3 regions of the Roseibium sp. RKSG952 genome follow, and region 3 is predicted to be linked to each of the others. Evidence: riboswitches for the same ligand, from Rfam matches in the RefSeq annotation. Region 3 holds a riboswitch; each other region holds the start of a gene.
What was found. A riboswitch is a leader RNA that binds a small molecule or an ion and turns the genes downstream of it on or off. The one in region 3 is predicted to bind S-adenosylmethionine.

Region 1: another riboswitch for S-adenosylmethionine. It lies ahead of E1297_RS05375 (O-succinylhomoserine sulfhydrylase); the one in region 3 lies ahead of E1297_RS31965 (hypothetical protein).
Region 2: another riboswitch for S-adenosylmethionine. It lies ahead of metZ (O-succinylhomoserine sulfhydrylase); the one in region 3 lies ahead of E1297_RS31965 (hypothetical protein).

The regions. Positions count from the first base shown of each region.
Region 1 covers NZ_SMMF01000745.1:2,824-5,022, reverse strand. Annotated here, with positions in the region: gene E1297_RS05375 (O-succinylhomoserine sulfhydrylase) at 158-1,357, opposite strand; SAM riboswitch at 1,396-1,475, opposite strand; gene E1297_RS05370 (2'-deoxycytidine 5'-triphosphate deaminase) at 1,591-2,199, shown strand, end outside.
Region 2 covers NZ_SMMF01000963.1:337,836-340,034, reverse strand. Annotated here, with positions in the region: partial or broken gene E1297_RS47770 (glutathione S-transferase N-terminal domain-containing protein) at 1-495, opposite strand, end outside; SAM riboswitch at 618-695, shown strand; gene metZ (O-succinylhomoserine sulfhydrylase) at 757-1,947, shown strand; gene E1297_RS47760 (2OG-Fe(II) oxygenase) at 1,991-2,199, opposite strand, start outside.
Region 3 covers NZ_SMMF01000948.1:82,229-84,427, forward strand. Annotated here, with positions in the region: gene E1297_RS31960 (NADP-dependent oxidoreductase) at 1-926, shown strand, start outside; SAM-I-IV-variant riboswitch at 1,071-1,194, shown strand; gene E1297_RS31965 (hypothetical protein) at 1,239-1,559, shown strand; gene E1297_RS31970 (acyl-CoA thioesterase) at 1,549-1,902, opposite strand; gene E1297_RS31975 (hypothetical protein) at 2,119-2,199, opposite strand, start outside.

The DNA of each region.
Region 1 (2,199 bases), on a different contig from region 3:
GCGGATGGTGGTTTCAACCGCAAACCGCACCAGGACAACAGCAAGGTTGGCCTCGCGATACGGGATTGTGTTTCAAGGATTGCAAAACCGCAAGGAAGCCCTGAATGGCCGGCTTCACCATTCAGGGCGTTCACAGCATGATTGGACGTAGCCAGCCCTATACCGCGCTCAGGGCCTGTTCGATGTCGGACAAGAGGTCGGCCGGGTCTTCCAGCCCGACAGACAGGCGCAGGATGCCATCGGAAATGCCGAGTTCGGCCCGGGCCTCTTCGCCGATGGACTGGTGAGTGGTCGTCGCCGGGTGGGTGATCAGGCTTTTGGCATCGCCCAGATTGTTGGAGATCTTGATCAGGTTCAGCGCATTGGTGAAACGGAACGCCGCTTCCTTGCCGCCGTCCATCTCGAAGGCCAGCATGGTCGAGCCGCCGGTCATCTGACGCCTGGCGATTTCGGCCTGCGGATGATCGTCCCGGCCCGGATAGATCAGCCGCGCGATGCTGTTGCGGCTGGCGAGGAAATCGGCGATCTGGCCGGCACTTTCGGCCTGACGGGCCACGCGGAGCGGCAAGGTTTCGAGCCCCTTCAGCAGAACCCAGGCGCTGAACGGGCTCATATGCGGCCCGGTATGCTTGACCAGTGGCATCACTTCGTCGGTGATCCAGTCTTCATCGGACAGAACGACACCGCCCAGACACCGGCCCTGCCCGTCAATATGCTTGGTCGCCGAATAGACCACCACATCGGCGCCAAGCTTCAGCGGCGACTGGAACATCGGCGTGGCAAACACATTGTCGACAATCAGACGCGCACCGGCCGACTTGGCGATGTCGGCAACGGCGGCGATGTCGATGATCTCCAGCGTCGGATTGGTCGGGCTTTCCAGAAAGAGTGCCGTGGTGTTCGGCTTGACCGCAGCCTTCCACTGGTCGAGATCGGTGCCGTCGATCAGCGTGGACTCGACGCCAAAACGCGGCAGCAGGGTCTCGACAATATAGCGGCAGGAGCCGAACAGCGCCTTGGCCGCCACCACATGATCACCCGCCTTGACCGAGGCCATCAGGGCCAGATTGACGGCAGCCATGCCGCTGGCGGTTGCCCGCGCGGCTTCAGCACCTTCCAGACCCTTGATCCGGTCCTCGAACATGGCAACGGTCGGATTGGCATAACGGGAATAGACGAAACCGGGATCATCGCCGTTAAAGCGGGCTTCCGCGGCTTCTGCGCCCGCATAGACAAATCCCTGGGTCAGATAGATGGTCTCGGAGGTTTCGCCAAAGGGCGAGCGGGTCGTGCCACCATGCACCAGCTGCGTGGCCGGTTGCCAGGTTTGTGAGCCGTTCTTGTCGTTATGCGCCATTCCAATGCTCCAAATGCAAAAACCCCGGCCAGGACCGGGGTTTTTGCAACCCGGCCTTTTTAGCAACTTGTTTAACGTGGCTGCAAGCCGGCCGGCCCAAATCACCACGAATGGAGATGGAAATACGGCAAAAGATCCGCAAGGTCAATCTGGCTAAATAATTTCGGGTTGGCGCCAGCGCTTCGATCCGTTAAGGCCTGTTCGAAAGGAAAAAACAAGAAATTGGGGCACCCATGAGCGGACAGACCGGACAAAGCACGCAGGGCATCTTGCCGGCCCATACGATCAGGCAGATGTTTGACGCGGGCGCCATTGCGGCGGAGATGCCACCGGTCGACGGTCAGATCCAGCCCGCCAGCCTCGATTTGCGGCTCGGCAACAAGGCCTACCGGGTGCGCGCCAGTTTCCTGCCCGGCCCCGGCGTGTCGGTCGAGGCCCGTCTTGATGCGCTGAAGCTGCATGCCTTTGACCTGTCGGACGGCGCGGTTCTGGAAACCGGCTGCGTTTACATCGTTCCGCTTCAGGAAAGCCTGCGGCTGCCCGCCGACATTTCCGCCACCGCCAACCCGAAGAGCTCCACCGGCCGGCTTGACGTGTTCACCCGGGTGATCACCAATGAAGGCCTCGCCTTCGACACCGTGCCTGCCGGGTATGACGGCCCGCTCTACGCGGAGATTTCTCCCCTCACCTTCCCGATCCTTGTCCGCACCGGTTCGCGCCTGAGCCAGATCCGGTTCCGCCGGGGCGCCGCGCTGATCCCGGATGCGGAGCTTGAAGAGGTGCACCGGAGCCATACCCTGGTCAGCGGCGGCAACGAGCGCATCGGTGGTGGCGTGCAATTG
Region 2 (2,199 bases), on a different contig from region 3:
AATCGAATAGAAATCTCCGGCAACATATTCGTTTTCGGCCAGTCGGCGATCCAGCACCCCATAGAGGCGCGCAACCTCGGAACGGTAGCGGTCTTTGGGGTAGGGGAGGTTCTGTGGCGGGTCCAGTTGAGGTGCGTATTTCAGAAAATGATGTGCCTGACCGGCCATCGGGCCGACGCCGCCCATCTGCCACATCAGCCATTCCTCGACCGCGATGCGGTCGCGTTCGGTCTTGCCGTAGAAACGCCCTGTCTTGCGGGCCAGATACATCAGGATTGCGCCGCTTTCGAACACCGAAACCGGTGCCCCGTCCGGGCCATCCGGATCGACAATGGCGGGCATTCGATTGTTTGGTGCGATTTTAAGAAAGTCCGGGTCGAACTGATCGCCCTTGCCGATGTTGATCAGATGAGTGGTGTAGGCAAGCTCCATCTCTTCCAATGCGATGGATACTTTCCAGCCATTCGGCGTGGGCCAGAAATACAGATCGATCATGGTGTCTCCTCAGATTGAAAGGATCATGCGGTTTTCTCTGCAATCGGCAAGGGGGAGTTACGAAAGCGTGACAGGGTTGCGGCCGGGCTTGACTGCTAAGGACGCCCGGCGTATTTGCGTCGCAGAAGCTTCGTGGCGATTTGTTACCGGATTGCGGGCCACGCTAAACAACACCGCTAAAAGGTCAGGATGAAAGACCCCTTTCGCTTGGCCGCGTCTGGGGTTTTTTGTTTGCCTCTGCCGGAGGCTGAAAGGAATGAGATGAGCGAGAACTGGAACAAACGCACCCAAGCCGTCCATGGAGGCGTTCGCCGCAGCCAGTACAACGAGGTGAGCGAGGCGATTTTCCTGACGCAGGGTTTTGTCTACGACAATGCTGAACAGGCCGAGGCACGGTTTCTGGAATGTGGCCCGGACGAGTTCATCTATGCCCGTTACGGCAACCCCACTGTTTCAATGTTCGAACAACGCATTGCCGCGCTGGAAGGCGGAGAGGATGCGTTCGCCACGGCATCGGGTATGGCGGCGGTCAATGGTGCACTGACTTCCATGCTGAAGGCGGGCGATCACGTTGTTTCGGCCAAGGCATTGTTCGGTTCCTGTCTTTATATTCTGGAAAACATCCTGGCCCGCTATGGGGTTGAGGTCACCTTTGTTGATGGCACTGATCTTGAGCAGTGGCAGGCGGCCATTCGTCCGGATACCAAAGCTGTCTTCTTCGAGTCGATGTCGAACCCCACTCTGGAAGTGATTGATATCGCTGCCGTATCCAAGCTGGCGCATGCGGTTGGTGCGACTGTTGTTGTGGACAATGTATTCTCGACGCCCGTATTCTCCCGCGCGATTGAGCAGGGCGCAGACGTGGTGGTCTATTCCGCAACCAAGCATATTGACGGTCAGGGACGTGCGCTGGGCGGTGTCATTATCGGAACTAAGGAGTTTATCCGCGGAACTGTTGAGCCGTATCTGAAGCATACAGGTGGCGCGCTGAGCCCGTTTAATGCATGGATCATGCTCAAGGGGCTGGAAACCATCGCATTGCGCGTCAACGCCCAAGCAGAGACTGCGCAGCAGATCGCCGAAGCATTGGAAGGCCATCCTGCGCTGGAGCGTACCCTGTATCCGGGGCTCAAGACGCATACGCAGAATGCTCTGGTCCAGTCGCAGTTGGGCGGTAAGGGCGGTACGGTTTTGTCGCTGGATATCAAGGGCGGGAAATCTGCGGCCTTTGCGTTCCTGAATGCGATGAACATTCCGGTGATTTCGAACAACTTGGGGGATGCCAAATCTATCGCGACTCATCCTGCCACAACCACGCATCAGCGGCTGAGTGACGAGCAGAAAGACGAACTGGGGATCACGCCCGGTCTGATCCGTCTTTCGATTGGTCTGGAAGATGCTGGGGATCTTCTGGCTGATATCCAACAAGCGCTTGAAGCTTCGCAGAACTAAATGACAACCCTGCAGCGCTTACCCGCTGCAGGGGGAATTTGCCTCAGGCGCGTCCGTAAAAACCGATCCGCTCGGCTTCGGTAAAGGTGACGCCGGGGTTTTCGTAATAGGAAAAGACAGCGATCACGCGGGCTTTGTCGCCACCAACCGGGGTTACCCGGTGGGCGGTGTTCTTTCCCTTAAACACGTTCAACGTGCCCGGGCTAAGCGTTATGACCTTGCTTTGATCGTCACCACCGCTCAGCAGTTGTG
Region 3 (2,199 bases):
AAGAGCTTTCTCCTCTCGCAGACGGACAGGCACGCGTCCGGGTGGTATACGTATCGCTTGACCCTGCCATGCGCGGCTGGGTTTCCCCCAGCACCGATTCCTACGTTCCGCCGGTCCCGCTTGGCGACACGATGCGCTCGCTCGGCATCGGTGTTGTCGAAGAGAGCAAGACGGACGCCTACAAGGCAGGCGACTGGGTCAGCGGCTTTACCGGATGGACCAGGTATCTCGATGTTGCTCCGGGCCAATTGAATGTCGTCCCGCAGACCGTCCCGATGGAAGCCTATATGGGTGTCTTCGGCCTCGCAGGCGCAACCGCCTATCATGGTCTTGTGAAGACCGGCGAACCGAAAGCCGGTCAAACGCTTTGTGTCACAGGCGCAGCAGGCTCGGTCGGTTCGCTGGTCGGTCAGATCGGCAAGGCGCTTGGCCTCAGAGTGATCGGGATTGCCGGTACCGACGAGAAATGCAAATGGCTGGTCGACGACCTCGGCTTCGATGCAGCTCTGAACTACAAGACCGACGATCTGGAGAAAGGCCTGCGCGAGTTCGCTCCGGAAGGTCTTGACCTTCATTTTGAAAATGTTGGCGGCAAGCCGTTCGCGGCCGCGCTCAACAACATGAAGGCCTTTGGCCGAATGGTCTTTTGCGGCTTCATCTCCGTCTACAACGGTGAACGTGCGGACGAATACCCGGACCTCACGGCACTGATCCGCAAGCGCCTGACGTTCAAGGGCTTTGTGATGACCGATCACTTTGACGAATATCCGGAAATCTTCGCGGAACTCGGCAAGCTGATGCAGGCGGGCAAGCTCAAGTACCGGCTCGACATCGTTGACGGTCTAGAAACCGCTCCAGCCGCCTTCGGCAAACTGTTCGACGGCACCAACAAGGGCAAGCTTGTGGTCAAGGTTTCCGACCTCTGATCACGCGCGCTTCCCAGATCGAGCCGGGGCGCGCCCCCCGGCTCACGCTCCTAACATATCGCCGATCTTGCCGGACTGCTTGCAGAACGCGTCCGGCACGCGGTTCTTCCGTATTGCCAAGGCTCAAAAGCCATGGCATAAGGCCGCCATCATCAAGAGAAGGGCTGGCGCCCTCGCCAACCTGCCGGCCGGGCAAGGTGGTTTCCGCATTCAGGGATGTGGCTGACGCGCTTTTTTGAAAGACGCATTGGCAATCAAGCGGTTAGGCATAAACATGCGCCAGTCCTCCTCGGGGAACCGACGGAGGATTTATTGTATCAGGATCCAATCGCGGGCCGCGCTGCCCAGCTGATCGCACACAGTGATTGCAACGGCATTCTGTCCGGGAACGCTGCCGACCGGTCTGATGTTTGGGAAGACGCTGCAGAAAGTTGCGTTTTGGCCCGCATCGACAGCCTGAAAATCCTGGGCGGTCTGCCGCGCCACACCCCCCCGCTTCCAAGACAAGACAAGCTCCAGCGGCTTGAAACACTCCTGAAGTTCTGGGCGAGTGGCTGCACCTGCATCGTCGACGAACCACTTTTTGCCGACATTCTCAATCGCCGCCGCCCGCGCCCTGCGGCTAAAGGGTAACCGGCACCTTCGGGATCGGTGTCGGGCGCCCGTCCTCGTCAACGGCAACCATGGTGAAGTTGGCCTCGGTGACCTTCTCGCGTTGGCCGAACCGGTGACGCAAGGCCCAGGCTTCAAGGCGGATTTCCATTGACGATGTCCCGATCCGCGCGATGCTGCTGTAGATACACAACACATCCCCGACATGAACCGGCCGGATGAATTTCATCTTGTCGACAGCAATGGTGACGACCCGTCCGCCCGCCCGCTGACCGGCGGCAATTCCACCCGCCAAATCCATTTGTGACAGCACCCAGCCGCCAAAAATGTCCCCGGCCGCATTGGTATTGGCCGGCATTGCCATGGTTTGAAGCGTCAAGTCGCCAATAGGTGTTTCGTCGCTCAAGTCCGCTCTCCCGTGACCATTTCAAACAGACAGTAGCGAGCGGACACGAGAAGGGAAAGAACCTTTATCCGTAGATCATCACCAGAAGGAAAGTGATCCATAACGGCATGGGTGCGGCGACCCAGATCAGAAAGACGGGCCAAAAAATCGCGCGCTTGGATGTTTTCTGCATGATCAGCCCATGACCTCCGGCAGTCTCGCAATTTCCCAGATGGTCAGAACCGTCAGGGCGACAAGGCCGACCCCGAAGGCGAC